3 regions of the Paenibacillus terrisolis genome follow, and region 2 is predicted to be linked to each of the others. Evidence: riboswitches for the same ligand, from Rfam matches in the RefSeq annotation. Region 2 holds a riboswitch; each other region holds the start of a gene.
What was found. A riboswitch is a leader RNA that binds a small molecule or an ion and turns the genes downstream of it on or off. The one in region 2 is predicted to bind cyclic di-AMP.
Positions count from the first base shown of each region.

Region 1: it holds a riboswitch for cyclic di-AMP, as region 2 does, so the genes downstream of both, ACI48K_RS08695 (hypothetical protein) here and ACI48K_RS21115 (G5 domain-containing protein) in region 2, are expected to answer to the same signal.
Region 3: it holds a riboswitch for cyclic di-AMP, as region 2 does, so the genes downstream of both, ACI48K_RS22020 (hypothetical protein) here and ACI48K_RS21115 (G5 domain-containing protein) in region 2, are expected to answer to the same signal.

Region 1 covers NZ_JBKFGG010000006.1:218,029-228,629, forward strand. Annotated here, with positions in the region: gene ACI48K_RS08670 (DEAD/DEAH box helicase) at 70-3,402, opposite strand; gene ACI48K_RS08675 (FHA domain-containing protein) at 3,660-4,319, shown strand; gene ACI48K_RS08680 (glycerophosphodiester phosphodiesterase family protein) at 4,369-5,346, shown strand; gene ACI48K_RS08685 (hypothetical protein) at 5,468-6,265, opposite strand; gene ACI48K_RS08690 (hypothetical protein) at 6,349-6,918, shown strand; cyclic di-AMP (ydaO/yuaA leader) riboswitch at 6,916-7,111, shown strand; cyclic di-AMP (ydaO/yuaA leader) riboswitch at 7,215-7,394, shown strand; gene ACI48K_RS08695 (hypothetical protein) at 7,516-7,914, shown strand; gene ACI48K_RS08700 (signal peptide protein) at 7,943-8,050, shown strand; gene kdpF (K(+)-transporting ATPase subunit F) at 8,047-8,127, shown strand; gene kdpA (potassium-transporting ATPase subunit KdpA) at 8,157-9,827, shown strand; gene kdpB (potassium-transporting ATPase subunit KdpB) at 9,858-10,601, shown strand, end outside.
Region 2 covers NZ_JBKFGG010000033.1:6,486-17,086, reverse strand. Annotated here, with positions in the region: gene rsmA (16S rRNA (adenine(1518)-N(6)/adenine(1519)-N(6))-dimethyltransferase RsmA) at 1-251, opposite strand, end outside; gene rnmV (ribonuclease M5) at 248-802, opposite strand; gene ACI48K_RS21115 (G5 domain-containing protein) at 916-2,052, opposite strand; cyclic di-AMP (ydaO/yuaA leader) riboswitch at 2,315-2,534, opposite strand; gene ACI48K_RS21110 (TatD family hydrolase) at 2,752-3,522, opposite strand; gene ACI48K_RS21105 (HD domain-containing protein) at 3,559-4,848, opposite strand; gene ACI48K_RS21100 (AbrB/MazE/SpoVT family DNA-binding domain-containing protein) at 5,169-5,423, shown strand; gene rsmI (16S rRNA (cytidine(1402)-2'-O)-methyltransferase) at 5,552-6,442, opposite strand; gene ACI48K_RS21090 (tRNA1(Val) (adenine(37)-N6)-methyltransferase) at 6,439-7,197, opposite strand; gene ACI48K_RS21085 (initiation-control protein YabA) at 7,286-7,657, opposite strand; gene ACI48K_RS21080 (PSP1 domain-containing protein) at 7,698-8,498, opposite strand; gene holB (DNA polymerase III subunit delta') at 8,602-9,582, opposite strand; gene ACI48K_RS21070 (YaaR family protein) at 9,625-10,068, opposite strand; gene ACI48K_RS21065 (cyclic-di-AMP receptor) at 10,120-10,449, opposite strand; gene tmk (dTMP kinase) at 10,502-10,601, opposite strand, start outside.
Region 3 covers NZ_JBKFGG010000036.1:2,972-13,572, forward strand. Annotated here, with positions in the region: gene ACI48K_RS21995 (glycoside hydrolase) at 1-874, opposite strand, end outside; gene ACI48K_RS22000 (response regulator transcription factor) at 1,085-1,735, shown strand; gene ACI48K_RS22005 (HAMP domain-containing sensor histidine kinase) at 1,725-3,143, shown strand; gene ACI48K_RS22010 (DUF445 domain-containing protein) at 3,185-4,453, opposite strand; gene ACI48K_RS22015 (hypothetical protein) at 4,568-5,002, opposite strand; gene ACI48K_RS22020 (hypothetical protein) at 4,992-5,507, opposite strand; cyclic di-AMP (ydaO/yuaA leader) riboswitch at 5,639-5,809, opposite strand; cyclic di-AMP (ydaO/yuaA leader) riboswitch at 6,206-6,378, shown strand; gene ACI48K_RS22025 (APC family permease) at 6,516-8,342, shown strand; gene ACI48K_RS22030 (NADH:flavin oxidoreductase) at 8,432-9,529, shown strand; gene ACI48K_RS22035 (hypothetical protein) at 9,644-10,252, shown strand; gene ACI48K_RS22040 (FAD:protein FMN transferase) at 10,349-10,601, shown strand, end outside.

The DNA of each region.
Region 1 (10,601 bases), on a different contig from region 2:
GGCTTGCTTGAAAAAAGATCGAGAGCCAAAGGCCTCGATCTTTTTTTTTGAACGATGGTGGTTTTTTCGTCAAATCATCAAAATTTCCCGAATTTCTTCTTCCGTGATGGCCGAAAGCGATTCCTGCCCCGGCTGGAGGATTTCCTCGATCAGGTTTTTCTTCTTCTGCTGGAGCTCGTACATTTTGTCCTCCACGGTTCCCTCAGCCACCAGGCGGATGACCTGAACGATATTTTTCTGTCCGATACGGTGCGCCCGGTCCGCAGCCTGCTGCTCGACGGCGGGATTCCACCACAGGTCATACAGAATGACGGTGTCCGCGCCGGTCAAATTGAGCCCGGTGCCTCCGGCTTTCAGCGAAATAAGGAACAGATCGCGTTCTCCTTCATTAAAACGGCTGCATAGCTCGACTCTTTCGGAGGCGGGCGTTTTCCCGTCGAGATAAAAGAAGGAGGCTCCTTGATAACCAAGCTCCCGACCGATCAGGCCCAGCATTTCCGTAAACTGCGAAAATACGAGCACACGTTTTCCCGCGCTCCGGCATTCTTCGAGCATTTCCATCAGCTGTTCGAATTTGGCGGAGCTTCCGGCATAGTCTTCAACAAACAGCGCAGGGTGGCAGCACAGCTGACGGAGCCGGGTCAGCCCGGCCAAAATGCGAATCCGGTTTTTTTGGAAGCCGTCTTCGTTCAGATGCTTTAGCGTTTCCTGCCGCAGCTTGGCCAGATAGGCGACGTACAGCTTTTTTTGTTCCGGCAGCAGCTCGGTTGCTTGCAGCGATTCGATTTTTTCCGGCAGCTCTTTAAGCACATCAGACTTCAGACGGCGCAGCAGGAACGGCCGAATCCGCTTGGCAATCGTCTCCGTGGACAATTCGTTAAACGCTCTGCGGTCCGTAAACAATTCCGGGAAAACCGCGTCAAAAATCGACCAGAGCTCCTCCAGCGAATTTTCGATCGGTGTTCCGGTGAGCGCAAAGCGGTGCCGCGCCTGAATGCTTTTTACGGCTTGGGCCGTTTGCGTGGCATAATTTTTGAAGCTTTGCGCTTCGTCCAGAATCAGCGTATGGAAAGACAGTTCGGCGAACTGATCGACATCCCGGCGCAGCAGTGGATAGGAGGTAATTACCACGTCCGCCGAAGAAGCCTCTTTGAGCGCGCGTACCCGTTCGGCTTTGGTACCATCGGCAATAACCGCCCGGATCTCGGGAGCGAATTTCTTGAGCTCGTTCCGCCAGTTATAGACCAGCGAGGCCGGTGACACGATCAGTGCCGGCAACTGGGAATTCCGGATCTCCGGCAGTACGGAGACCAAGAACGCAATGCTTTGCAGCGATTTTCCCAGCCCCATGTCATCGGCCAATATTCCGCCGAAGCCGTAACTTGCCAGCGTCTTGAACCACTGAAAGCCATAGGTTTGATAATCCCGTAAGATCGAAGCGATCCTTTCGGGAACCGGAAATTCGAGATTATCCGGATTTTGCAGGTTGTGAAGCAGCTGGCGGTAAGATTTCCCCAACTTGACGGCGCTTCCCGGATCATAAGTTTCCTTGAGATGAACGCCTCGGATCAGCGGCAGTTTAAGCTCAGGTCCTATTAGATCGGCCTTATGAATTCCGAGTTCGTTCATGAGCGCGATCATTTCCTGAAATTCGCTGCTTTCGAGCGGCATTAATGCGCCGTTTGGCAGCTTGTGATATCTGCGCTTTTCTTCCAATGACCGCAGCAGTCCGCGAATTTCCGATTCCGGAATTCCATTGATATCGAAACGGAAGTCCAGCCAGTTGGTCCGCTCGTTCAAGGTAACCGAAATTTTCGGCGGAGCGCTTACGGGGATAATTCTTGCCTTGACCGCCGAAGTCGCATAGACCTCCAATAATGGCTCTAGCTGAGGGATGACATGGTAAAGGAACTCGTATTCCGTCTCTTCGTCGTCGAGAAAATAACCGCTCTCGGTTTTGGCGAAAACGCCTTGATCCATCAGGTCTAAAATTTGCCGCTCACGATCGCCGTCCCTCATAATAATCCGGTCAGTGCCCCTTGCGGCATGGCTTCCTTCCAACGGATTGAAAACAATGTCACCGTATTGAAATTCCAGTCCGGCGAGCAGCTTGTCCCGCACCCGGTCCAAATACAGCCTGGCCTTGAGAGGAGTATGAAGCATACGCTCCGAAACCGCTTCGGCAATCTGCACATCGCCCAGCTTCATTAATCCGGGAACCACTTTTTCCACAAAGGGTTCAATTTGCTCCGGCGGCACCTGAATATGGCGTTTTCGGGAAGCCTCCAGCATATTTTTCAGCTCGCCCAAACGCTTGACCTGCTCGTAAGGCAGCTTTAACATCTTGCCGCCCGAGAGGATCACTCCATACGGCTCCATGATCGTCATCCGCTCAAGTCCGTGAACCACAAACCGGAATCCGTCGGCTTCCGCCTCCTCAAGCTCAAAACGGAGCGGAATCGGCTCTTCGGACACCGTGATCCCGGAAGTCGCATAACCGTCCTGCTCCAAATGCACGGACGGCGCCGCAAGCAGCAGAGGGAGCAGCTTATCCCAGAAAAACGGGGGGATCAGCAGCATTCGTTCGCCGCCGCCCCGCTGTTTATGCGACGCATGGGGAAAATGGCCCGATTCCTGGTACAACCGCTCGTTGCGGTTGATTTCGATGAGCATTTGAATAATCGCGTCATCGGCAGGAAGGAAATTATGCTGTTCCGGGTCATAGTTGAAATTCTTGGAGAAGAGGCAAGGTTCGCGGCGTTCCACTCGTTCGAGAAACTCGCCCGCATTTTTAACGACGTAAAGACGTTTGGCTCCCACTTTCATTTCCAGCCCAAACACGGTTTTCCGGTATCCCAAAAGATGCGGCTTCAACGTAAACTCAATCTCCAGCGGCGTTCTCAGATCGAACCGGCTGCCGCCGCGAGTGGAACGAAGGGAACGTTCGTCGAACAAGCCGATCACGTCCCGGGTCAGCCAAATATCCCGCGAAGAAATGCCGGCCGAACGGGGTTTGGAAAGGATCGACCGGGGGACAAGCTGCTCGTAATCCGCTTTGCCTCCGCTATCGGGCTGCAGCAAGGAAGAGTGGGAGCGAACCGGATCTTTGCCTCCTTGGAGCATATCGTGAACGCCAAGCAAAACCGCGGCAATATGCTTGCAGTAATTATTGAATGAGTAAAAGGCCGGGCAGTTGCATTCCGCATGAACGTCCCCGTTCCGGTCGATATGCACCTGAACCTGATAGCTGCCGGTTCCACGAACAGTTGCTTCATACTCTCCCGAGGCATGATCGATCCGCAGATATTCGACTTTTCCGGTTTTATAGTAAGCTTCTCCCCGCTCATAAGAGATTTGTCCGCATAGCAATTTTATGACCCGCTGGGTTAATTGAAAGCTCATTGTAGGGTTCCTTCCTGACAAAAACGATGGTTTCATCCGATATTTATTCTATACCAATGATAACAGAAAGCGGTGAGATTTGTAGAATCGGATTCAGGTTATGGGGAATATGGATGATTTTGGTCGTGAACATATCAGTCAATTATGAGTCTATTATCAGTCTTGTTGGCATTTAACTCCCCGGACAATTAAGATAAGATGATGAAGACCCAAAAAGGGAGGGAGCTCTACTGGAAACCTACGCTTGCCTTTATATTTTGCGGGGGGATCCGTTCCGGCCCGGAACTTGCGTCGATTTATGCGCCGATTTGACGGAGGTCGGCCGAACCTCTACGGACAATGCCCCGGATGTGGCATTTACCAATATTTTTATCTCCCGCAAGCATCTGGCGATTCGCAAAGAAGAGGAGCACGCCGTTGCTTACGACTTGGGGAGCCGGCACGGAACCGAGCTTAACGGAGTCAAAATGATTCCGCACGCTCCTTATGTGCTGGAAACCGATGATATCCTCAAGCTGGCCAGGGGGACAAGTGTGCTTCATTTTTCATATACTCTGGGCGAGCAAACGCTGGAATTTGAGCCGTTCGCCTTCGCTTCGCTGGCGGAAGAATCGATATCGGAGCGGGTAGCGATGAATTGGGAGAAACGGGAATGTTTTGTGGACGACATCAAAATATCGATGTCGGAAAAAGAATTTTTGCTGCTGAAGCTGCTGCACGATCATGCCAACCGCCTAGTGACGATCCGGGAAATCAAACAGACGGTTTGGCGGGACCGGAACCTTGGGGAAGACGGCGCGCCGGACGTAACGATCGACGAGCTCAGCGCGCTGATTTACCGTATCCGGAAAAAATACGGGAGAGATACCTTCCAGATCAATGCGATCCGGGGAAGCGGATATATTTTGGAAACCTGAGGGTGGTTATGGTACGGGGGGAACGGTTGTGAGACGGATAAAGGGATGGATGAAACGGAAGCGGTTTTGGCTCGTGCTCGGACTGATTGTTTTCGTATATTTGAATAATACTTCTTTATTGGCCGCGGAACGCGGCGGAGAGCCCAAGCTGCTGGCGCATCGCGGACTGGCGCAGACGTTTCCGATGGAAGGCGTTCAGAACGATACCTGTACTGCCCAGCGGATTTACGAGCCGGAGCATTCCTATTTGGAAAACACGCTGCCTTCTATGGAAGCGGCTTTTGCGGATGGAGCGGATATGGTGGAGTTCGACGTAAAGCTGACCAAAGACAGCCAGTTTGCCGTCTTTCACGATGCGACGCTGGATTGCCGCACGAATGCGCAGGGGACGACACTGGATTATACGATGGATGAGTTGAAGGCGCTTGATATCGGTTACGGGTACACGGCCGATCAAGGCAAATCTTATCCGTTTCGCGGCAAAGGCGTGGGGTTGATGCCTTCGCTGACGGATGTATTGACGCGCTTTCCGGACAAATCGTTCCTAATTCATATCAAGAGCGATAATCCCGATGAAGGCAGGCAACTGGCCGGCTATCTCGCCGAGGTGCCGGAGGAAGGCCGGAAACAACTGGCCGTTTATGGCGGGGATCAGCCGGTAGCCGCTGTGAAAGAGCAGCTTCCGGACATGCGGGTGATGTCCAAAGCCACGTTAAAGCAATGCTTGCTGTCTTACGAGGCTTCCGGCTGGACGGGTTATGTTCCGAATGCCTGCCGGAACACAGAACTGCACATCCCGGAAAAAATCGCGCCCTGGATTTGGGGCTGGCCCGATAAGTTCCTGAACCGGATGGACCGGGTAAATACCCGGGTGATCGTGGTGGGAGGCGATGGCAGCGAGTTTTCAAGTGGATTCGATACTGTCGCGGATCTTCGGCGCCTGCCGAAGGATTATTCCGGCTGGATATGGACCAACCGGATCGACCGGATCGGGAAAGCGCAGGCCAAAGTGCAGACCGGGGATTGAGCGATACAGGAGGGTGTCCCAGAAGTCATCTATGACGGCTTTTGGTACACCCTCTAATACTTATCATAACAGCAGAGCAGAAAAATCCTGCCAGATACCTGGTCGACTTTGAGGATTTGCGTTAGAACAGGTCAAACACCAACCCAAACACCAACCCAAACACCAACCCAAACACCAACCCAAACACCAACCCAAACACCAACCCAAACACCAACCCAAACACCAACCCAAACACCAACCCAAACACCAACCCAAACACCAACCCAAACACCAACCCAAACACCAACCCAAACACCAACCCAAACACCAACCCAAACACCAACCCAAACACCAACCCAAACACCAACCCAAACACCAACCCAAACACCAACCCAAACACCAACCCAAACACCAACCCAAACACCAACCCAAACACCAACCCAAACACCAACCCAAACACCAACCCAAACACCAACCCAAACACCAACCCAAACACCAACCCAAACACCAACCCAAACACCAACCCAAACACCAACCCAAACACCAACCCAAACACCAACCCAAACACCAACCCAAACACCAACCCAAACACCAACCCAAACACCAACCCAAACACCAACCCAAACACCAACCCAAACACCAACCCAAACACCAACCCAAACACCAACCCAAACACCAACCCAAACACCAACCCAAACACCAACCCAAACACCAACCCAAACACCAACCCAAACACCAACCCAAACACCAACCCAAACACCAACCCAAACACCAACCCAAACACCAACCCAAACACCAACCCAAACACCAACCCAAACACCAACCCAAACACCAACCCAAACACCAACCCAAACACCAACCCAAACACCAACCCAAACACCAACCCAAACACCAACCCAAACACCAACCCAAACACCAACCCAAACACCAACCCAAACACCAACCCAAACACCTCACCCGTCCGTCACTTCTTGAAATAGCGGCCTGTTATAGCCTTATTCCACTGAAGAGGCCTCATTCTGGATGAATAGCGCCATTTTATGGCCTTATTTATTCAGAAGAGCTCCTTTTCACTTGGTTTTGGCCGGTTTGCCGAAAATAGGGCCCTTTTGCACCGCTATTTTCAGGAAAATGCGGTCTCGGAGTGAAACAAGGCCATTTTGTACCGCTATTCGAGAAATCGCCGTTTGCCGTTTATTGTTGATTCCAGGCCAGGAAGGACCTGTTCAGCAAAAGGAAAGTTTGCCGGGACCGACTCAACTGCGCACGAGCAGCTCATCCTCGATGCCGGGCTCACTCCGGCTGACCGGAACGCCGGCAAAGCTGGCCCAACGCGGACCAGCGTGCTATGCATCAAGGGAAGCCGAAGCTTCCGGCATTTTCGACTTCGAATTTGCCGAAACCCAGCCCGGGGATCGGATGGATTTTGAGAAAAGTGAAGAAATACCGAATTCGGAAGAGTATTCGAGAGTTTTAGTGTGGTTCCCCACAGAAAAACGCCGGATTGGAGTAGTCATGCTTTTCGCATATTCTTTACAGGATAGCATGCCGAGAGTAAGATACGTTCATGAAATAACAATGATTACTATTTAAATTCAATCGCTGAATTTCCGAATAGGAAATCGGGGGAACCAAATGATGAGCGTAAGTCTGGTGTGGGAGCCGGACGAATGCGCATCCGGGGTGAATCCTTAAAGAAGAACGGCCATGGACCCTTCTTTGAGGTAGGGCGACTCTCACCGTCCGAATCCGGCAGCTAACCTCGAAAGCGAGGAACGGTTTATACCGCTCCGGAGAGAGGATGATGAAGCTTGTGATCGGAACAAGACCACAGGGCTCCTAAGCCTCTGTGGTTTTTTGCGTTTAAATTTGAAAAATTATAGTCATAATGAAAAAAATCGCTGAATCTTTCTGAAAACGAGAAAGAGCGGGGGAACCAATCGAAAGCCGCCAGGCGGCTTCCATGGGGTGAATCGCCGGGCATGGTTCGAGCAGCCTTTGTCCGGGGTAGGGCGACTCTTGCGTCCGAATCCGGCAGCTAACTTCGCAAGCGTCCAAAGAGAGTCCAAACATCTGTCGACTATAGACGCGTTTCATTAAACGTGCCTGAAGAAGCTGGCGACTTAGTTCTCTCTTTTCGCAGGGCTTCTTTTTTTGCGCCTTCGGCTACTAAATTGGAGGAGAATAATCATGAATCATGAGGAAGAATATATTCTGGTTTCTGCGCCTACGAAAGCGGGATTGGAATTTATTCGGACATTGCAAATCAAGAATCTGCCGTTTGCCGTATTGACCAACAATGAAAAAGAGAAGCGGCGGATGGATAAATTAGGCATAAAGCACATTATTAAAGTGGATACTAAAAAACATGATTCGTGGTTGATTCCCGATTTGCCAATTGGCCCTGTGTATCTATTTGAAAACAGTTTGCCGCTGTGCTGTTTGTATATTCAGATCTGCCAGTCCTGGACGAGAAAGCCGATCTATGTCATCGTCCACGGAACAAATTCCAGACTCGTCTACAAAGCGCTTGGAGCAGATTATGTTATTTATTCAAAAGGCGACAATGTTTCCTTTTTAATACCTTGAACACGCAAGAAGGGGAGGTACTACTGGAATGCTTGATGTGATTATGATCGGTTCGTTTGTGATTTTAACGGTATTTTGCCTCGGAATTGCGTCCTGGGCGAGCAGAGTGATTGATAAAGGAAGTGCGGAACAATGATTTGGGCTTTGGGGGTTATCGTTTTTTTGATGTTTGTGTATCTGCTGTATGTTTTATTGAATCCGGAGAAGTTTTAACTCAGTTGTCTTAGGAGGGTATGAAGGAAATGGTTGCCATTCTTTCCATTGGAGTCACGCTGCTACTCGCATTGCTTCTGGCTCGTCCGGCCGGATTGTATATGGCCAAAGTTTTCGATTATGAGAAGACGGGGCTGGATAAGTTTTTTGGCCCCATCGAAAAATTAATATACGCGATAGGCGGGATCCGACGGGAAAATCAGTCCTGGAAAAAATATGCCGCGTCGGTCCTGGTCAGCAACGGGGTTATGATCTTGCTGGTTTACCTTGTATTTCGGACGCAGTCCTATCTGCCGCTTAATCCAAGCGGAGTTCCGAACATAGAACCGACGCTCGCCTTTAATACGGCGATCAGCTTCATGACCAATACGAACCTGCAGCATTACAGCGGCGAAAGCGGATTATCGTATTTGTCGCAAATGATCGGGATTGTGTTCATGATGTTTGTGTCTCCAGCCACTTTGCTGGCTGCGGCAATCGCTTTTATCCGCGGACTCGCCGGCAAGCAGCTTGGTAATTTCTTTGTCGATTTGGTTCGTGCGCTTACTCGCATTCTGCTGCCGGTTGCGTTCGTGATGGCGCTTGTTTTTGTCGCCCTTGGCGTTCCGCAAACGCTGGAGCCTACGGCACTTGCCCATACGCTTCAAGGCGGCGATCAACTGATTGCCAGAGGTCCGGTCGCTTCATTGCTGTCGATTAAAATGTTCGGCACGAACGGCGGCGGGTTTCTGGGGGTCAACTCGGCACATCCGTTCGAAAATCCGGACGCGATCAGCAATTTGCTGCAAATTTTGCTCATGATGGTATTCGGTACAGCGATTCCGTTTACGTACGGGAAGATCGTCGGAAACGCCAAGCAGGGACGCGTGCTGTTCCTTTCCATGTCGCTGATGTTCATCATCATGCTGGTGATCTCGTTAACAGCCGAATACCATGGGAATCCGGTGCTGAACAGCTATGGCATCCAGCATGATCAGGGCAGCATGGAGGGCAAGGAGGTCCGCTTTGGCGTTGCGCAATCGTCTCTTTATTCAGTCGTGACAACCGCTGCCGAAACCGGGGCCGTGAACACGATGCATGACACGTTAACTCCGCTCGGCGGGTTTGTGGCGATATCCAATATGATGCTCAACACCGTTTTTGGCGGCGCGGGGGCAGGGTTCATGAACGTGCTGATGTACGCGATTATCGGCGTATTCCTGGCCGGTCTGATGGTCGGCCACACGCCGGAATTTTTAGGCAAAAAAATCGAAGGCAAGGAAATGAAGCTGGTTGCGCTCACGATGCTGATTCCTCCTTTCATTATTCTGGTGCCGACGGCATTAGCTCTGTGGTTATTTCCGGACACGATTTCAAATCCTGGCTTTCACGGTCTGACACAGGCGTTGTATGAATTTACTTCGTCCGCTTCGAACAACGGTTCCGGTTTTGAGGGACTCGGCGACAATACTCCATTTTGGAATATTTCCACCGGCATCGTGATGTTCCTGGGCCGTTTCTTCTCTGTCGTCACACTGCTGGCGGTAGCCGGATCGTTATTGGCCAAGAAGAAAGTCCCGGAATCTTCGGGAACGTTCCGTACGGACACGGGGTTATTTGGGGCAGTATTTATCGGGGCCGTCGTTCTTGTAGGAGCGCTCACGTTCTTCCCTGGGCTCGTGCTTGGACCGATAGCCGAACAGTTGACACTGCTGCCTTAAGCTTGAAAAGGAGATTGGAGGATCTTTGCCATGAGTCAAAAAAAATCCGCAATCAGCGGAGAAATTATACAAAACGCGATCAAAGAATCTTTTCTGAAGCTGGATCCTAGGGTCATGATTCGCAACCCGATCATGTTCGTCGTGGAGGTCGGTTTTGTCATCACCTTGATTTTGGCTTTTGCGCCCGGCACTTTCGGCGGAGATATTCCGGCCTGGTTTAACCTTACGGTTTCGCTAATCCTGCTGATCACAGTGCTGTTTGCAAACTTTGCCGAAGCATTGGCTGAGGGACGCGGCAAAGCGCAGGCCGATTCCCTGAAAAAGACGAAAAAAGAAATTACGGCCAACAAAATCAGCGGTACCGTCATTAAAAAAATTCCTTCCACCGAGCTGCGCAAAGGAGATATCGTCGTGGTGGCGCAGGGCGAGTTTATCCCCGGCGACGGCGAGGTGATTGAGGGCCTCGCCTCTGTCGACGAATCGGCGATTACCGGGGAATCCGCTCCGGTCATCAAGGAAGCGGGCGGCGACTTCAGTTCGGTTACGGGCGGCACGCGGGTCATCAGCGACCAAATCAAGGTTCGGATTTCGACCGATCCCGGCGAATCGTTTCTTGACCGGATGATCTCGCTCGTCGAAGGCGCAAAACGGCAAAAAACACCTAACGAAATCGCCCTGAGCACCGTGCTGATCAGTTTAACGCTCATCTTTCTCGTGGTCGTCGTGACGCTGCCGTTTTTCGGGAATTTTCTGAATGTCAATATCGAAGTCCCG
Region 2 (10,601 bases):
AGACGCTGGTCGATTTCCACCGCAACCACTTTCCCGGCCTCCTGAGCCAGTTTTTCGGTCAATGCGCCGATCCCCGGCCCGATTTCAAGAGCCCCCTTGGACGCGTCCAAACCGGCGGCTGCAACGATTTTGCCGAGTATATTTTGATCGATCAGAAAGTTCTGACCCAGACTTTTCTTAAAAGAAAATCCGTGCCGTTGAATAATTTCCTTCGTCCGGCGCGGCGTAGAAACATCTTCATTCCTGTTCATGGGTGATTGACTCCTTTGTCTTCGAGCTCCGCGAGGGCGGCCGCGAATTCTTCCCTGCTGATCTTGAACACCGTCAGCCGTTTATGGAACTGCTTGCCGTTGCAGTATCCGATGCCAAGCAGCTCTCCCATCACCCGCCGGCGTGCAGCGGCTTCCGGATGAACGATCAGGCCCGCCTCTATCAAGTCTGCCCAATCAATGAGCCCCTCCACTCCCTGAAGCTCGCAGCGGACCTTGGAGAGCGCTTCGCGGATCGCCTCCGGCGAAGCGTTCTCCACGCCGATGTCTCCGCGTTTCGTGGCGTCCGCTTCCCGTATAAAGGCATGCTTGCACCCCGGAACCCGGGCCGCGACGATTTTACGGATTCGCTCCCCCGCATGGTCGGGATCCGTAAAAATAATAACTCCCCGCCGCTCCTGCGCCAGGGCAATTTTTCGCAGCGTCGTCTCGTTGATCGCCGACCCGCCCGTCTCGATCGTGTCGGCCTCCACGGCCCGTTTAATCGCGACGGTATCGTCGCGCCCCTCCACCACGATGACCTCTTTGATCATGTGCCGTCTTCCCTTCCGTTTACAACAAAAAGAAGAGGAAGGCTCCTCTTCTAATCCAATGTCTTATTCATCATCCTAATACTATCTTATTCCCCTCGCAAAGTAAAACGAGGTTAGTTTAATTCAGGCTTTGTCGGACCGATGACATATACGGTACGGCCCTTTTTGAGCCCGAAATTTGTCGCTGCCTTGAGCGAGTCGTAATATACGTCAATCTTATGTCCGTCGATAGCGCCGCCGGTATCCTCCGCCTTGCGGAAGCCGAGCCCTTCGATGTAGACCCACCATCCGAGCGGAACGATGCTGGTATCAACCGCAATGGTTCTTCCTTGCGTTACGCGCGTCCCGGAAGCGGTTCTCGTGCCGATACCTTCCTCTTCGGAGGAATAAGCCGTTAAGGTAACGTTTTTAAGTACCTTTTTGTATTTAAACGACACGCCGCCTTTTGTGGTCAGCCCGCTGATATTTACCGCGTTCGGATTACGGGTAATGCTTGCGGATTTGACCTCTGCCGGCTTTTTGACGCCAACTGCGATGACCTTGGGCTGAGCGCTTACCGCCACTTCTTTGCCAAGCCACCGCTTCGTTACGAATTTGCCATCCTCGTACACCTTTTCGATGTTGTGAACGACCACGCCATTGCTTCCCGGCTGAAGGACTTTGGTTTTGCCCTTAAGCAGGTTCTCGTCTGACGTCTTCACGATGGTGAACGGAACTGTAATTTTTTCCTGAACAGTTTGCTTGCTGACACGGACGATCTTGATATCCGAATCAGACGTTAGCGCGCTGCCCAGCGCCGGTTTTATTTTATCGTCTTTGCTCAGGGCGATGCCAAGCTCGGTGATGGCCCCCTGTACGCTGCTTTTCGTGGTGAAATGAACCTTCGTTGCTCCGTCCACGCTTACGGTTACCGGAACCGCATGCACGGCAACAAAATGATTGTCCGCCCCTTGCGAGCCGGCAAGAAGCTGGACTGCTGAATCTTGCTTGCTCAGCATACCGACTGGCGCTTTCTTAAGATCCGCCTGAGACACGCCTGTCTCGGCCGATTGGATCTTGCCTTCCGCTACCAGAGAAGTCTCTTTTTTATCGTTTTGGCCAAATAGCCAAATCAGGATGATGATGATCACTGCGACGGTCAGAACTCCAACAATCGAAATCTGACGTAAATTCTCATGCTTCCATCGCATTGCGTAAGACATGCTGGATGAGCGTGATTGATGGGTGTCTTCTTTGTGGAAAATGCCCATTTCGTCCGTCCTCCTTCATAGTCCCGCCGTCTAGGTCGATGCATGATACGTTTGACGTGACTACAGATCGTTTTTACGAAACGCGGTGAAATCCCCCGTATTTCGCATCCTGCCCCAGTCTACCTGGCATATGTCACCTCCTGTTTAACAACAGTATGATGACCCTATTACTTTTATTCAAAAACAAAAGAAGCCTAAAGAAAGAGTTAGAGGAACTCCTTCGTGGCTTCCGAATTGTCTTGGTGTAATAGGATGCACGAGTTACCTCTCTTATTGACGCTTACGAGGTTAGCTGTCGGGTTCGGACGAAAGAGAGCCGCCCTTTCTCAGTTCATTCGCTCATGGCGCAATGACCTCGAATTCACCCCTAAGACCCTGTAAAGAAATCAAATACAGCAACAGCCGGTGCTCTAAGCACTGCCCTTAACCATTCCTGTATCGGTTCCCCCGTTCTCCAAATGGAGATTCAGCGAGACTGGTTCATGGAACCAAAGTCATCGAATAGGCTCGCCCAACTGACGAGTGAGCCAAAATGACTACAGAAGAAATTCTAACTTGTTTCCATGCATGTTGTAAAGGACGAATCAACCACGTTTTTTAAAAAAAATGGTTAAAAAAATGTAACTAACTTGGATTTTCTGGTTAAAAAGCATTCATATTTCGAAAATCCTGCTTTTTTCGGCCCATTTGCTCCGGAATTCACCGTATTCCAAATCGTTCCATTGCATTTCGGGAGGTAATTTCGGCGATTTCCTCCACGAACACCCCTTTTAACTCGGCCGCCGCTTCCGCAACCAGACGTACATGGGCGGATTCGTTTCTTTTCCCTCGAAATGGATGCGGAGTAAGATATGGGGAATCGGTTTCGATCAACAAACGGTCCATCGGTGTTTTGGCTAAAACTTCCTTTGGCTGTTTTGCATTTTTAAACGTTATCGGTCCGCCGAACGACAAATGGAATCCCAAATCCAGACACATTTTGGCAATTTCCCAACTACCGGAGAAGGAGTGAAGCACACCTCCGACTTCGCTCGCTTTCTCTTCGCGCAAAATTCGGACTACATCCTCGTGCGCTTCCCGATTATGGATGCTGATGGGCATTCCGAGGCTGCGAGCGAGGCCGATTTGATCGCGGAAAACTTTGTGCTGAACCTCTTTCGGTGACGTATCCCAGTAATAATCCAGACCGATCTCGCCGATGGCCACGACCTTCTCATGCTTGCATAATTCAGCGATCCAGTCCAAATCGCCCTCTTGCATCGTAATCGCATCCTGAGGATGCCAGCCGACGGCGGCATAAATAAAGTCATAAGATTCCGCAAGTTTCATCGTCGTCGGGATCGTTTCACGGTTAAAGCCGATATTGATCATACGCGTAACCCCTTGTTCCACCGCGCGGGCAATCGCTTGCTCACGATCTTCGTCAAACTGGGGCGCATCCATATGGGTATGGGTGTCGAATAACATCATCGATAGTTCCTCCCAGGCTGTTTTTTGATTCGTTTCTTAATGCTGCTGCTCGAAAATCCTTGCAATGTTTGCCGGCAGCCGGCCGATCACAGCGGATAATTTATTGTCGGGATAGTACAAATGAAATTTGCCGCGGTGGAGTCCGCTGATCGACCTTACAATGTCGGACACCTCGGAAATTTCCCGGAGCCGGTCGCGTCGGTCGAGCAGCAAGATCTGCTTCTGTCCGAAAGCTTCCTCCGGACGAAACACATCATAAGGCAGATCGGTCGGAAAATCAATTTCCAGATCGTATTCCGGGTTAAGCCCGGCCTTAGCAAACGCCTCCCGAATTCCCTCGATCGTTTCCAAATCCAGCGATTCGCATTCTACATATTTATACAATTTACGTTCCAAGAATCGACCGCATAAATCACTGAGCAAAGGATCGGACTCTTGCTTCCACTGCATAAAGGCCGTTTGCATCAGCGCCTCATCCAGCAGTAAATATTCCTGGACCGTTAATTCACGGTTAAACAGTCCCGGCAAAGGATCCGGCAAGAACTTAAACGAATGCCCGGCCTCTAAAAGCTCTTTGGCCCGGCGCAAAATCTGCCGCAAAATGATCTCCGAGCTGCGGGTAACGGGATGGAAGTATACCTGCCAGTACATTTGGTAACGGGACATCAAATAATCCTCAACCGCGTGCATGCCCGACTCCTTGACGACTACCCGGCCCTGATGAGGACGCAGCATCCGCAAAATCCGGTCCATGTCAATCGTGCCGTAATTGACCCCGGTAAAATAGGCGTCCCGCAGCAAATAATCCATCCGGTCGGCATCAAGCGGACTGGAGACCAGATTGACGACAATCGGATTGCCGTAATCCTTACGGATGACCGCGGCGACTTTTTCGGGGAAATCCTCACCCATGCGCCGAAGCACCTGGCCGACCTCCGTGTCGCCAAGCATAATTTTGCAGGTCCAATCCTCGTGATGCATTTGGAAGGCCTGCTCGATGGAATGGGAAAATGGACCATGGCCCAAATCATGCAGCAGGGCGGCGCTTAAAGCGACCAGCCGCTCGTCGTGATCCCAGCCGGCATAACCGCCGCTTTCAAACTGCGAAATGATGCGGCGCGTGATTTCATAAACGCCCAGCGAGTGGGAGAAGCGGCTGTGCTCGGCACCGTGAAATGTCAAATAAGAAGTGCCCAGCTGCCGAATTCGACGTAAACGCTGAAATTCAGACGAATTGATCAGCGACCAAATCATTTCGTCCTGGACATGAATATAATTATGTACGGGATCTTTAAACACTTTTTCTTCGCGCAGCTGACGATACATGGCATACACTCCTTTATTTTGGAACTGTTTTTTGGGAGAAAAAGAAGGAACTTGACTATTGACGACAGATGGTGTCGAACATTGTCGAAAAGTGTCAAAATATAGATTTCCAAAATGTCGAATCTTCGTAAAAGTCCGATTTCCCTTATAATACAGGGCTATTTGCGCTCTATAAAAACTCGAATTTAGAAATAATAATGAACTCTACCATAAATAGGTTGACTGTTTTGGCAATGGTTGGTATTATAAATATCATAAAAGATAGAACAATGTCGAATAATGACAATTAAAAAATTATAGCGAGAGGGGTTGTCATCGAAATGATGAAATCAACCGGTATTGTAAGAAAAGTAGACGAATTGGGACGCGTTGTCATTCCTATCGAACTTCGCCGCACACTCGGCATCGGTGAAAAAGACGCGCTTGAAATTTATGTGGACGGAGAACGGATTATGCTCAAAAAATACGAGCCTGCCTGCATCTTCTGCGGCAACGCCGAAAACGTGACATACTTCAAAGGTAAAATTGTTTGCCACGAATGTATTACTGAGCTTCCTAACCCTGTGACAAATTAAGAAATATAGTATATAATAGATTTACTGAAACTGTTAATTCTAACCTTTTTCATATCTCCTTGGCGCCTTCCTAGGCTTGAACCCGGCCTAGTGAAGGCCCCTTTTTTTGCTTAAAGGGCTAATTGGGCCTATAACAACGTTTGGTAAATGTCTCTTTTCGAAACTCCACGGTCTCCCGCCGCCTTTTTCATGGCCTCTTTTCGCGACAATCCGTCCTCTTGCTCATAATGGGCAACATGTTCTTCGACCGATAATGTTTTCCACCAAGCGTCCTTTTTCTCCTTCACTTGATCCGGATGCGCCCCGCTAACAACCAGGCAGTATTCGCCCAGCGGCGGATGTTCCTCAAGCCATGACAAACAATCGCTGATTTTCCCTCTCGTCATTTCTTCATAGCGTTTCGTCAACTCACGGGCCAACACGATCTCCCGGTCGCCCAAAACATCGATAAGCGATTCGAGTGTTTTTAACAAGCGATGCGGCGACTCATAAAATAACAGTGTGCTTGGATCATCCTGAAGCGACTCCAGCAGCGTTCCTCGATCCTTGTTGTCTCTTGGCAGAAAGCCGAGAAATTGAAAGCGCTCCGTAGATAGTCCGGAGACGATTAACGCCGACAGGGCGGCATTGGCTCCCGGGATCGGAACGACCGAAATTCCCGCCTCCAGCGCAAGCTTTACGAGATCGCTGCCGGGGTCGGAAATCGCCGGAAGACCGGCATCGCTGACCAGCGCCAAATTTTTTCCTTCTATTATAAAGCGAATCAATTCAGGTCCGCTGGCCGCCTTGTTATGCTCATGGTAACTAAGCAATTTTACCGGGGAAATCTCAAAGTGCGTAAGCAGCTTTCGCGTATTCCTCGTATCCTCCGCCGCGATGATATCCGCTTCCTGCAGAGTCCGCACGGCCCGGAACGTCATATCCTCCAGATTGCCGATCGGCGTGGCCACTAGAAACAGCTTTCCATAGGCTTCTTTGCCTGGTGCTTCCTCAAAACTTTTTTGCACTTTTACGCTCATGTTCTTCCCTCTTCTGGTCCGTAATAAATGTCCATAATCTCTCGGCAATATTCACCGTCTTCTCCATATACGACGAGAGGCGGGAGTACCCGAAGGTCCGGTTTTCCGTCTCTCAGGGCTTCAATCAATACCATGTTGGCCTCGGCCCCCGCCCGCGGATGAACGAACCGGATCACTTTCGGCTCCAAGCGATATTGTCTAAGTACGGTCAGGATTTCCCCGAGCCGCTGAGGTTTATGCACCATCGACACTTTCCCGCCGGGACGCACTAAACGCATCGCCGACGCAACGACTTCTTCCAGACTGCAATGGATTTCATGCCGGGCAATCGCCTGATGGGAATTCAGTTTCACTTCGCCGCTCGCCACCGGCATATAGGGCGGATTGACAGTAATCGCGTCATATATGCCGTGCCCGGTTTCTTTGACCAACTCACGCAAATCACCTTCGCGAATAAGAACTCGACCGGCAAGCCCGTTCATCTCCACGCTCCGGCGCGCCATATCAGCGACTCTTGGCTGAATTTCGATGCCCTCGATGGATGCTTCTGTTCTCGTGGTGAGCAGAAGAGGAATTACCCCGTTGCCGGTGCATAAATCCAGGACTTTCCCATACTTCGGTATCGAAGCAAAACGGGCCAGCAGGACGGCATCCATGGAAAAGCTGAACACTTCGTCGCTTTGTATGATGTGCAAATCATGCGTGAGCAAATCGTCCACCCGCTCACTATCGTAAATGATCACGTTGTTTTTCAATAGGACCTTCCATTCTGTAAGAGGTTTAGCTTCAGGTATTTATGATTCCGCGCTCAAAAAAAACCGTAGGGTCATTCCCCACGGTTTATTATTTATTCAAAAATGACAGACAGAAAAGACAGTCGCCTTCCGTGCGCAAATGCCCATAATATACATTGCATATATGAAAACCTTCATGATACAAACGAGCGAGGTTATCATGCCCTTCACCGACGACATCGATGACATCCTTGCCGGCAAGCACCAGGTCATTCGCCTTTTCTGCAGAAGGCAGAGGCAAACGCCCTTCCGAACTTTCCAACTTCAAAATCTTGCGCAGCTGCTCATTCTCCAGCAAAAGCCGCTGGTTCATCTCCATAAGCTTCTTCACTTCAAGCATGAGGCTGCCCAAGTCGCCGTGTACCTTCCCCATTTGTGTTTCCAGCGCCTGCATATTTGTGAAAATGTCCTTGTTCTCCAAGTTCCCACCCCAGAGTCATCTCTAAAGTTAAGCCCCTCCGTTATTTGAGGACAACATCGTCCAGAGGAAGTTCTTTGACCTTGCCAATTTCGAATAGCTGTACATGGACAGTGCGTGTTCCGGCGTTCAGTCCGACGACCTTACCCTCGCCTAGGGAAGTAATGACCATCTTGCCGACGGTCGGCAGCTCTTCCTTGGTGCTTTCGTAATTATCGTGCTCGAACTTCAAGCAGCACATCAAACGTCCGCACAATCCGGATATTTTGGTAGGATTCAGAGAGAGACTCTGATCTTTGGCCATTTTGATGGATACGGGTTCAAAATCCCCCAACCAGGAGGAACAGCAGAGCACGCGGCCGCATGGACCAATCCCACCCAGCATTTTCGCTTCGTCCCGCACCCCGATTTGTCTCAGCTCGATCCGGGTACGGAAAATGCTGGCCAAATCTTTGACCAGTTCCCTGAAATCGACTCGGCCCTCGGCCGTAAAATAGAAAATAATCTTGTTCCGGTCGAAGGTAAATTCCACATCCACGAGCTTCATCTTCAGGTCATGATCTCTGATTTTATTTAAACATGTGGCAAACGCGTTTTTTGCCGCAAATTTATTTTCATCTACAACACGGGCGTCGACGTCATCGGCAATCCGAATGACCTTCTTGAGCGGAAGGACGACGTCGGATTCCCCTACCTTTTTCTTGCCGACTACCACTTTGCCGTATTCAATCCCACGCGCGGTCTCGACAATTACACTTTGATCCTTCTCAACAGGTAGCTCGAGCGGATCGAAATAATATATTTTGCCCGCCTTTTTAAAACGGACGCCCACTACTGTATACAAAAACTTACCCCCTCGTATAGCCTATGAAAATGCTTTTGATAAATCCCTGTTCCTTCACGGGAGAAAGTTCGTTCTGCCTTAATCAATCGATGTTTCATGAATCTTACTGTTGTCCGTCTACACGGATCAGGAATTGTTCGACACAGAGCTGCCCGTTCATGTTCTGCCGCAATTTCTTTCTGCTCTCCGCAGCCAGCGCCATGGCATCAATCCACTGCTCCGCGCTGCGCAGATGTGCGTGTCCGGTAATGAACTGGAGCTCATCTATAAAAACAATTTGGTCATGTTTATGGTAAAGCGCATGGATCATATCCTTAAACCACAAATGAAAAAGACTGAACAACATGTCCAAGTGATCGCCGAGACCGGCTTTGAATAGGCTCTGCTGCGCTGTAATCAAAGGAGAACCGCCACGGCCTGCGATTTCCCTCCCTAATTGTAACACTACGTTTCTAATTTCTGCAAACCAATTCTGCTGGATAAGTTCCCGGCATGGACCCAGTCCGGCCGCGAGATGTACTGCGCTGCGGGTTAATGTAGCCGGAAAACCCTCGCCCGCCAATATTTGGAGCATCCGTTCCGGATCCAGCGGCGTAAAAGGAATCGTCTGAACCCGGGATTGAATGGTTGGAAGGAGGGCTCGTCCGTTGTCGGACAGCAGGATGGCCACAGCCGGCGTAGGCGGCTCCTCCAAAAATTTAAGCAGGCTGTTCGCCGCTTGAACCGTCATTTTATCGGCATCGTCAATAATATAAACCTTGGGATTGCCACTCTCCGAACGATAGGAAAAAGTCCGCTGCAAATCGCGAATCTGATCAATTTTAATCGTGGCCCCTTCAGGCGCTACGAGGTGAAGATCAGGGTGATTGCCGTGCTGGATTTTGCGGCACTGCAAGCATTCCCCACAAGCATCGGCCCCCTTGCGCTCACAGAACAGAGTTTGGGCGAAAGCCATCGCCATTTCCATCTGTCCGCTGCCCGGGGGGCCGCTGAATAGATAAGCGTGAGATATTTGATTACGGCGCAGCGCACTCTGCAGCAGCAGCTTGGCGTGATCCTGCCCGATAATTTCCTGAAATAACATCTTTAACTTCTCGTCCTTTCAAGCCCGTAACTCATGCACCATTTAGAAGCAAAGATTGATCAGCATGCCTCGGATCTCTCCGATTTTCTGCATTAGCTCGATCTTTCCCTGTTCGGTCTCGAGCAATTCGTCGGCCATCGCCAGCAAAGCGGCATCAACTTCGTCCAGAAGCTTGTAACGTTTGCCCCTGCCCCTACGATCCCAGCCTCTTGATTCCTTGATCGTCACGCCCCGCCGAACCGTTTCTTCGAGAAACTTTTTGACGAGTTGACGATAGGCTTTCAGTTCCCTAACGGTCATCGAATGGGCTAGACGTTCTCCCTGGAGCTGAATCTCTTTGAATTTTCGGTTAAGCTCCTCTTTCGAGGCTTGCTCCCCTTGGTGCTGCATGACGTCGGAAAAGCTTTTGGCCTGTACCGGCTTGGTGGGAGAATCACTAATGCCGAAACCGCTCTGGAGCGGCCTGAATCCCGGATCGATTTTCATAGCGTCGCCACCTGCCCTAAGAATAGATAATAATGGATATTTGAAATGGAATTAGAAATGTTCGAAACGGTCTACCGGCAGAACAAATACGGTAGCTCCTCCCACCTGAACTTCAACGGGCAGAGGCAAATACGAATCGGTCGTGCCGCTCATCGGTGTAACCGGGGTCACTAATTGCTCGCGCACCTTACAACTGTTACGAATGACATTAAGCACAGAGTCTACCTGATGATCATCCACACCGATCATAAACGTCGTGTTCCCCGCCCGCAGAAACCCTCCGGTGCTTGCCAGTTTGGTCGCCCGGTAGTTTTCCTTGACGAGCGCGCTGGATAACCGATTGCTGTCTTTATCTTGAATGATCGCAACAATAAGCTTCATTTGCAGTCCCTCCTCGTTATTATAAAAATAGATACACCTACTTATTAGACAACTATACCATGAAATCCTTTAAAAACGCTGAAAGATGGCCTTTAATCTCGGCGGCGACCTCTTCTTTTCTGCCGGAGGCGTCAATAACCTTAATCCGTTCC
Region 3 (10,601 bases), on a different contig from region 2:
AGTCGGGCAGTAGCTTGCGAAGCTGCGGCCACTTTATGTCGTCGGTTGTGAGAATGGCCTCGCTCCACAAATAAATTTGCGGCGCCCCGTACAGCTTGCGGATATTCGGGTTAGCCCCCGCTTTTTCCTCGAGCGTGACCGCGTTTCCTAGTTCCTCTACAACATTTTTGTAAGGCGCCACCACCTGCTGCGGACTGCCGCCGGTCACATACAGACGGAAGCCATAGCTTTTGTCCGGATTGATCGAAGGGAATTCATGCGCAAATTGAAATTGTACGGACGACGACGTATCGAAATGAACCTCGCCATTGAACTTGTTGGTCACCACATAAACGAGGGAGTAAGGCTTGTTATTCAGCGCAAAAAAGTCCATAGAAAACGATTCGCTCCACGTATACGTCTGGTCGTTCAGAAACGTTCGCCAACTCTCGTCGCCGGCGGGAATGGTTTTCCCCTCCCCGATGGGAAGCATGTAGCCATCGGCCTTAACCGAAGGCCACTCGTAACGGTCCGCTCCGTCCGAAACGATCCGGATGTCGAGATAGTCGCTCTTCTTGGCGATGCTGACTTTGACTTTGCCCGGATAGGTCCACTTCGCCGAATCTTTGCTTTGAACCAGATCGCTTACCTTTTCCTTCGGCAGCGGAAGCGAAGCGGGAGTCCGGACACCATCCTTAATAATCGTAAGCGCAAACGTCTCCGGATCCACCTCGAAGTCGAACGGCAGACCCGCCGGCGTCAAGTCCTGCTTCGCCTGTTCGGCTGTCGGCGCCGGGCTTGCGGACAAGCTCGCCGCATCGCCGGCGGCATTTTGACATCCGGCAGCGGTGAGGGCCAGTAAAGCGGCGCATATCCATGCTAAATTTTTCTTCATTTGGTTTTCCTCCATTCTTTGGGTTGTCGCATGACACTAGCCATACTAAAACGGGATTGTTACATGAATGTGCCGATTGGATAGGATGCGGAAACTTGTTTGAAGACATTCGATTTTGTTACACTGATGTAACATAAGGGTTCTACACTGGTTGAGAGCTTGTACACGCCGCTATCGGGCGTTATGCCGCTCGGAGAGGAAGCGTATGAGATGAACCTTTTGCTGGCGGATGATGAGCCGTTGATGCTGCAGATTTTGCAGGCTTATTTTCAGAAGGACGGGTTTGAATGCTTGCTTGCGCAGGACGGGGAGGAAGCCTTGGACCTGTTTTATAACTATAAAGTGGATTTGGCGATTCTGGATTGGATGATGCCGAAACGGAGCGGAATCGAGGTAAGCCGGGAGATCAAGAAGACCAGCCGGGCAAAAGTACTGCTTCTGACGGCCAAAGGAAGCCAGGATGACGAATTTATCGCCCTGAAAAGCGGAGCGGACGATTATGTGCGCAAGCCGTTTGATCCGCGCATTTTGCTTCTGCGGGTGAAAAAGCTGCTCCAGCTTACGGAGAAAGTATCCGTCGGCGACTTGACCGTCGATCTGGAAGGTCAGAAAATTTTTCGGAACGGCGAGGACGTAATGGCGACAAACAAGGAATTTCAACTCATGAAATATCTGCTTGCCAATAAGGGGCAAATCATGACCCGCAAAATGCTGCTGGATGAAGTGTGGGGATTCGACTATTTTGGCGAGGAACGGACCGTGGATACCCATATCAGGCGGCTGCGGGAAAAGATCGGCGAGCATCGCATCCGGACATACAGGGGAATGGGCTACGGCCTGGTTGATTCCGATGAACAGTAGATTGACGCGAAAACTGGTCGTACGGATTGCGGCATCGCTATGTCTTGTGTTTACGCTCTCGTTTGCCGTCAATTCCTTTTTTCTGCCTAAATATTTTCTCTATCAGACCAAGCAGAAACTGTCCTCCCTGGTTTCCGACTTGACGGTAGGGGAGCGTGCTCCAGCCCCGGCTCGGATTGGGGCAATAGAAGAGCAAAATCAGGCGGTGATTGCTTACACCTCCATATCCGGCGCAAATAACGATCTAAACGACGATTTGCTGTACCAGTTTAAACGAAAGGGAATTGCGCTCAGCAAATTTTGGCTGACCGAAGACAGCGTGAAGAAGCTGCATGAAGGCGGGAGGGTAAACAGGCTTTACGATCAGACGAAACTGAAGTCCAGTTTCCTGGTCAACTTCGTGGAGATTGACGGAACCGTATTTGCCGTGGGTGAATCAATTGCGCATTCGGGGGAAACCCTTCGAATCGTCAACCGGTTTAACGCATACATCTGGGTCGGCATGTTGTTCCTGCTGGTGTTATTATCCGCTTTGTACACGGCGCGAATCGTCAGGCCGCTGGTGAAACTGAATGAAACGGCCAAAGAGATTTCCGATTTGTCGTTCACTAAGGCCGATGTTCATACGGGCGACGAAATCGAGACGCTGGCCGACAGCATCAATCGGATGAGCGATAAACTGGAGGAGGCGCACCGTTCGCTGGAAGCGAAAAACGACAATCTGCAGACGTTCATCTCGGATATTTCGCATGAACTGAAGACTCCGCTTTCGCTCATTCGCGTTTATGCCTCCGGGCTCAGCGACGGCATGGACGACGGTACCTACGCCGATGTCATTCGCCGGCAAAGCGAGCATATGAGCGGCCTCATCGACCGTCTGCTGGAATTGTCCCGGCTTCAAGAGGATGAGTATCGTTTCGGACCGGTTGATTTCCGGAAACTTCTGGCAGAGACGCTGGAAACGTATCGGATTGCGTTCCGCCAGCAGGGTCTGGAGCTTGAGGCGGACAATCGGCTGATGGGCGAGACCTGGGTGTGGGCGGACCTCAGAAAGCTGGAATCTGTTTTGGATAACTGGCTGACTAATGCAATGAAATACACGACCGTAAAACGCGTGGAGGTGATGGCGGAAGCGAAAGAGGGCAGCGTTTATTTTCGCATCGCCAACGGAACGGATAATGAGGATAAAACGCAGTGGGAGAAGGTTTGGGAGCCATTTTACGTCATGGAGAACTCGCGCAGCAAAAAATTCAGCGGCACGGGGTTGGGGTTATCCATTACCCGGGCGATCCTGCAAAATCATGAGGCGTCTTTTGGCTTGACGGTCCGGGAAGGAAAGGTCGAATTCTATTTTTCACTGCCGCTCGCAAGTTATGAGGCAACAAATCATATGGGTGAATTTCATTGAAACACAAACCGATTTTCGGATTTCATCATATCGGCGGAGCATTAATGCGCGAACAGGGATATTAAAGTAAGCAAAAAACCGAGTAAAAAGCCGCAAAGGGCTCCGTTAACGCGAATCCATTGCAAGTCCTTTCCAAGTTTATCCTCAAGCATCATCACTAAAGTCTCGTCGTCCATTTGATCGATGTTGTCCTTCACCAATTGCCCGATAAGATGATGGTTAGATGCGGCCAGATTGATCAAATACTGGGTAAGGTGGTCCTCCATGGACGCAAGAACCTCCGGCTTGCGGTTCTTGATGAACCGGATCAAGGAACGATATAACGTAAAGATTTTGCGTCCTCCGGCTATGCGTTCCTTTTCTATCGTATCGAGTGCCGTCGTCCGTATGCCTTCGATTGCTGATACGATGAAGCTCGTTCCGTTTTCTCCCTTTATTTGATCCGCAGCCCAATTTCGGAGAGTGAGTATGTTGTCGTCATTTTCAATGAGACGGAGAAGTGTGCCGCGAAGTTCCAAGGCGAGCTTTTCGCGCAAAGGGCTAGCCTCATCCAGTAATTCCCTCGCCGTCGAAAGGGACAAATCTTGAAGCATGATTCCCAGCTTGTCTTCCGTGAAGAAACCCGTAACGGCCTGAAGGAAAAATCCTCTGATTCCCTTGCCTTTCATTTCCGTTAACTTCTGATATGCCATGCTGCCGAGGAGCGCGCTTGTATTTTCCTGTTCCAGCCATTTAATGAGTCCCGAAGCGGCGAGGTCGATCACTTTGTAATCGTAACCGGAACGTACGGCCTGCCGGTAGACATGTTTCGTCGCCGTTTGAATATCGGCTTTACTAAGCCAGACGGACAATCCGCTTTGAAGATACGGAACGTATTTTTCCGTCGGCAACTGCCGCAGCAGCGTTTCGGAGAAATTCAGAATGTTCAATCTTGTTTTCTTGCGGCTCAGTATTCTGGCTAGCATGAAAATTGCCGTTTCCAAAACATGTATGGATCGAAGCTTGGCTTCGATGCTCTGTTTATTTAAAAGCTCGTTCTCTACGGCGGAAATGAGTGAACGCGTAATTTTGCTTTTGTTTTTTAGCAATAACGAGGTGTGGGGGATCGGAATCCCCAGAGGATGACGAAACAATGCGGTAACCGCAAACCAGTCGGCCATTCCTCCCACCAAACCTGCTTCAAAACTCCCCTTTAATAATTGAACAAAAGTGGACTGGGGTAACAACAAAGTGGCTAAAAAACCGCAAAACATAATTAATAACGAGATCCCGGCCAAATTTCTTGACTTCATTTTATGCCCTCTTTCCATGCCTTGTAGCCGCAGTTCTTTTATTGTCTCCCTTTAGATTAAATCATAGTCGACGGATTCGGTAAACATCGGTTCGCGTCCCCCGCCCCTAAGTTCCCTTTCATGAAGAGTTAATTATAGTAATGAATAATAAGACATCGATTCCTGAATCAATTTTTCTTCATTCGGCGGGTTCCTGTATAAACGGTTGTTCCCATGTTCGTCACCGGCTGCGATTTTGAGTGGAACACGCTTGGCTTGAGCGACTTCGAGCAAGGCGATTTGGACCAGTTCCCGTTGGTTCTGACTCCATTCCGCGCCTTTGCACCGTACAATTTCGAGGGCTTCCTCAACCGTATGATTTCGGATGCACTTTAAGAAAACTCCCCATTTGATCAAATCAAATCCTTTCTGATCCGCGAAAACGAGGCAAGCACCCAAACCGCAGTTTTCTCCGCATGAAAGCTTCAGAACGCAATACCAGCAGCCTTTCGGCTTTTTTACCGTCCAAAGAAAGCTGGGAGGTTCATGAAAGGCAAACAGTTTAATTTGTGACAACTTAGTCTTCATTCGTTTTCCCTCCAGGATTTTCTGCGAATTTTAGTTCAATATGGTGAGTTTTCCGGGCTTTTTCAACAAACTGCCGAATCTCCCGCTCATTCTCGCAAACTGCGGAATGCTCCAGCCAGATGATATATTTCATTTTATGAACGACGGATAAATGAAGGGGAAACGATTCTCTTGACTTGATCACATACCAACCGGAAGGTTTGTTTCTCCAAGGCTCCCGGAAGGCTGCCGGAAGCGGAAGCCTGGTACGAGTGAACCAGTCCTGCTGCTGTTGTTTTTCTCTCAGTTTCTTATAAATTCCGAGCACGATTTCAGAATCCGGGCATTCCAGACAGGAAGCCGGCTGACCAAACTGCCGCAGCACCTCGATTTTGTCTTTCCCGAAGCCGTAACCCACGATAAACCGCTGGCCACATTCTTCATACCATAGAGCTCCGAAACATAAGTAGCGTAAACTGATTGGATCCAAAAGTCCCTGCTCTGTCCCAATATAATATAGTTTCATGTCGTACCCCCGTCGTTTAAAGATTGTATAAACTGTCATTTCAGCAAAAAAACCGCAAACAGAGATAAAACCTCTGCTGCGGTTTTGCGTGGACGAAAAAACAGACCCGGCGCAAATGCAAGGCAAAATAAAGGTTCCCCCTGTCACGCTTACGAGGTTAGCTGCCGGATTCGGGCGGTGGGAGTCGCCCTACCTTAAGAGACCGGAATGATAGTCTCTTCTCGGATTCACCCCAAGAGGACCGTTAAAGGTCCGATGGTTCCCCCGCTTCCCGCCAGGCGGGAATTAAGCGTCGTTCATTACAACGAATCATACTATCTCAAGATTCCTTTTGTAAAAAAGGAAAAGAGCTTTTTCAGGTCCTGCTGAAGCAAATTTTCGCTCAAAAAGAAAAGAAATAAGCTTAAAAAGTATTTGTTGAAGCTTTTCATGTATCTTTCTAATGAAAGCTTAATTTTTTATTTTCAATTAAGGGAAAGGGACGGCAAATGATTTTTTTGCGTTAATTCCATTAAAGCAAGAAAAGGAAAGATAATGGCCGAAGAAATATAAATTTCGAGAGGGAAATTACGATGTAAGCGGTTTTTCGGGAAACTATGCCGTTTTTTTGCGAGTACATTTCTTAATCGATCGCTTTACAAAACCTTGATATCGAACGTATGATGTTAATTGTTTCTTGAATATTATTTCTGAAAACTTATTCATTATCGCTGAATTTCCTAACCTGGAAAACGGGGGAACCGGTTGGAGTTAAGCCTGAAAACGGGTGATTCTCCTATGGGGTGAATCCTGACGGCAATACGCGTCAGGTAGGGCGACTCTTGCCGTCCGAATCCGACAGCTAACCTCGTAAGCGTAGTCAGGAGTGGGTAACTTACTGTGAAAAAGACACAGGCTACCCTGTGTTTTTTTGTTGCCTAAAATTGACTTAACAGGCAGCAAAAATTGAAAATAAACCCGATTTGGTCGGGGGAAATTAGAAAAATAACATTTGTGGCGGTGAAACTTGTGCTTTCCTATTTAAAAAGATTTCTCATTGGGCGTCCGTTAAAATCGACGGAGCTGGGTGAACAAAAACTGACGAAGACAAAAGCGCTTGCGATTCTTTCCTCGGACGCCTTGTCCTCAGTGGCATACGGGCCGGAGCAAATCCTGGTGGTTCTGATGACCATCGGCGCGATCGCTTATTGGTATTCCATTCCAATCGCGGCGGGCGTTTTGGTTCTTTTGGCCGCTTTGATTTTGTCTTATCGTCAAATCATTTTCACCTATCCTCACGGAGGTGGAGCTTACGTTGTTTCCAAAGAGAATCTTGGTGTGCTTCCGGGGTTAGTCGCCGGGGGTTCCCTGCTTGTCGATTACGTTTTGACCGTATCCGTCAGCGTATCGGCCGGGACGGATGCCATTACTTCGGCTTTTCCCAGTTTGCATCCTTACACAGTTATCATAGCTGTTGTTTTTGTGCTTTTCATAACAACGCTGAATTTAAGGGGAGTCACGGAATCCGCATCCGTTTTTGCTTTGCCGGTTTACCTGTTTGTTCTTGCCTTGTTTATTATGATCGGGGCAGGCATTTTTCGTGTTCTGACCGGGCAAGCAGCTCCGGAACTTCATACGCCCCTGGGAACTCCCGTAGCGGGAATCGGCCTGTTTTTGCTGCTTCGCGCCTTCGCCTCCGGGTGTACGGCATTAACCGGGGTTGAAGCTATTTCCAACGCGATCCCCAACTTCAAAGATCCAGCCCCCCGCAATGCGGCCAAGACACTGCTTGCCATGGGAACTTTGCTCGCTTTATTGTTTTCGGGAATCGTCTTTCTTGCTTATTATTATGGCGTTGGCCATCGCACCGATGTAACGGTGCTGTCGCAAATCGCCGAACAGACCTTTGGAAGAAACTTTATGTACTTCTTCATTCAAGGGACAACGGCATTGATTCTGATTCTGGCCGCCAATACGGGATATTCCGCTTTTCCGCTGCTGGCCGTGAATCTCGCCAAAGACAAATTCATCCCGAGGATGTTTACGATCCGGGGAGACCGGCTCGGATATTCCAACGGGATCCTTATTCTGGGACTTTTTTCGATCATTCTGATCGTTGTTTTTGAAGGCAAGACCGAACTGCTGATTCCGCTCTACGCGATCGGGGTATTCATTCCGTTTACCCTTTCCCAAACGGGAATGATGGTTAAATGGTTCCGTGAGAAACCGGCCGGGTGGGTTAAAAAATTTATAATCAACACGACCGGAGCCGTGATTAGCCTTCTGGTCAGCGTTATGTTCTTTATCACCAAGTTCTCCAACGTTTGGCCGGTGCTTATTTTCTTGCCGGTAATCATTTATTTTTTCCACCGGATTCATAAGCATTATATGGCTATCGCGGATCAACTGAGAATATCGACATGCGAACCGGCACTTGCGATTGAAGGAAATGTCATTATCGTTCCGGTCGCCGGGATTACGCATGTCGTGGAAAACTCGCTGAATTATGCCAAGTCGCTTTCTCCTCATCAGATCATCGCCGTTTATGTACCGTTCGAGAGAGAGGAAGAGGCTATTTTCGAAGAAAAGTGGAAAAAATGGCAGCCAGATGTACGGCTCGTGACTTTGTACTCTCCATATCGCAGCATCATACAGCCTTTGGTGAAGTTCGTGGATACGGTTCAGAAAAAGTCGATGGAATCGCATTACCAAGTTACGGTGATCATTCCGCAGTTTATCCCGAAGAAGGGCTGGCATAATATTCTGCACAATCAATCAAGCTTATTGATCAGGGCGCATCTGCTATACCGGAGAAACGTTATCGTAGCGACCGTGCCGTATCATTTGAAGGAATAGCTTTTCATTCCAACATTTGCTTATTCCCGGAATTCGCAAGATAATATACTTACGAAAAGTAATAATAATAACGAATGGGGAGCGAATATATGAACACGGAACCATTGTTTCAGCCGTTTCAGGCAGGGCCGCTTTCGCTTAAGAATAGAATCGTCATGGCGCCGATGACGCGGGGATTTTCACCGGACGGAGTTCCCGGAGCCGATGTTGCCGCTTATTACCGCCGCCGAGCGGAAGGCGGGGTAGGGCTGATTATTACAGAGGGGACGGCCATCAACCATCCTGCTGCGGTAAGCAGTCCGAGCATCCCCAAATTTCATGGAGAAGAAGCGTTAAAAGGCTGGGAGCATGTCGTGAAAGAGGTTCATGCGGCGGGAGGAAAAATCATTCCTCAGCTATGGCATGTGGGCATGGCTCGTACCATCGGGCAACTCCCTAACGCGGAAGCTCTTCCGATCGGCCCCTCAGGGCTTAATCTAAACGGCGATACAGTGACAGAGCCGATGACTCAGGAGGAAATTGACGGCATCATCGCTGCTTTTGCCGCCGCAGCGGCGGACGCGAAACGGGTCGGCTTTGACGGAATCGAACTGCATGGCGCGCATGGATATTTGATCGATCAGTTTTTTTGGGATAAAACGAATAAACGGACGGATCGTTACGGCGGCGATCTGGTCGCTCGCACAACCTTTGCGACGGAGGTCATCAAAGCTTGCCGGCAAGCGGTAGGGCCCGATTTCCCGATCGTGCTGCGCTTCTCGCAGTGGAAAGGAGGGAACTACACGGCCAAGCTTGTTTCTACTCCGGAGGATTTGGCCCGGTTTTTGGCTCCGCTCAGCGAAGCGGGTGTAGATATTTTCCACTGCTCCACGCGCCGGTTTTGGCTCCCCGAATTCGAAGGCTCAGAGCTGAATCTGGCTGGATGGACCAAGAAAATAACCGGCAAACCCAGCATCACCGTTGGTTCGGTTGGACTCAACAGCGAATTTGCGGGTGGGACAGATCCCGAAACAAATGAAGTAAACAATCTCGACCGTCTGATGGATAGACTGAACGAACAGGAATTCGACCTTGTCGCAGTAGGCAGGGCGCTTTTGGTGGATCCGGCATGGCCGTCCAAAGTCCTAAGCGGAAAAACCGGGGAGATTCTTCCGTATTCGGCCGATGCAACCAAAACCTTGTACTAATTTGCAAGCGCGAATACCCTCACAAAAATTCAGAAAAGCGGTTCTCTGCAGAGAGCCGCTTTTTCGCTTATAATTTAGAATAAATATTAAATTATGGTGAAGGGGGCACCCTAGATGAGCTGGGGGGAATTATTCAGCATTCCGAACGATTATAATGATGAAATAAAAGCGATCGACGAGCAGCTGCTTAAGCTGGTACACGAGCGAAAGCTGCTCGCAAACGGGAAAAGATTTTTTCCTGCAATGGAGCTGGTTGAGAACTGGGGAACAAAGTATCAAATGGGGCCGGGTCAAATCATTTGGTTATTGCGCGCATTGAATGGACGTTTCTACCCGACAGCGGTCAGAGAGCCAGGAGAGCTGCTGAGTGTTTTGCCGATTATGAAGAAGACCGTGTCGGATAACGTGGAATACCGGCTGACCCATGCCATGCAGCATGAAAAAGCAAGCATCGTGTTTTTAGAGATTAGCCATCTTTTCAAGTATGAGGGAAATATTCAACTACGTCCGCAGCTGATGCTCGAGGTATACGGCAGTGAAGAGTATATTGTAAATCAGAACGGTTCTCGCGGCGGAGGCGGACAAGCCCAGAGCAGTTATTTGGTGACTCCTCGTTTACCCGATGATCTCGGCGGGGTCCGGTTTGGTTTGCTTCCCTTTTCGCCTCCAATGGATGCGCCTCCGGATGAAATCATCCTGAACAAGGAAATAGACTTTAGTTAGAAAAGCGTGATTTACATACTGGACTATTGCTAAGCGGGGTTATACAATACCATTTGTTGACCTTATGAATGTGAATTACAACAAAGAGGTGAAGGAATGCGATTCAAACACGGTTTGCGCAAAATGGCAGTTTCCTGCGGAATAATGGCCTTGACGGCGATCATGCTTACAGGCTGCGGAGGAAAATCAAACTCGTCCGCGCTAGGCAGCGGGACGGCGGCATCCGAGCCGGAAGCAAGACAATATTATATTTTCGATACGGTTGTAAATATCAAGCTGTACGGAGATCCCAAAGCGACTGAACATCTGGATCATATCGACGCGATGCTGAAGACCCTGGACGAAGAAC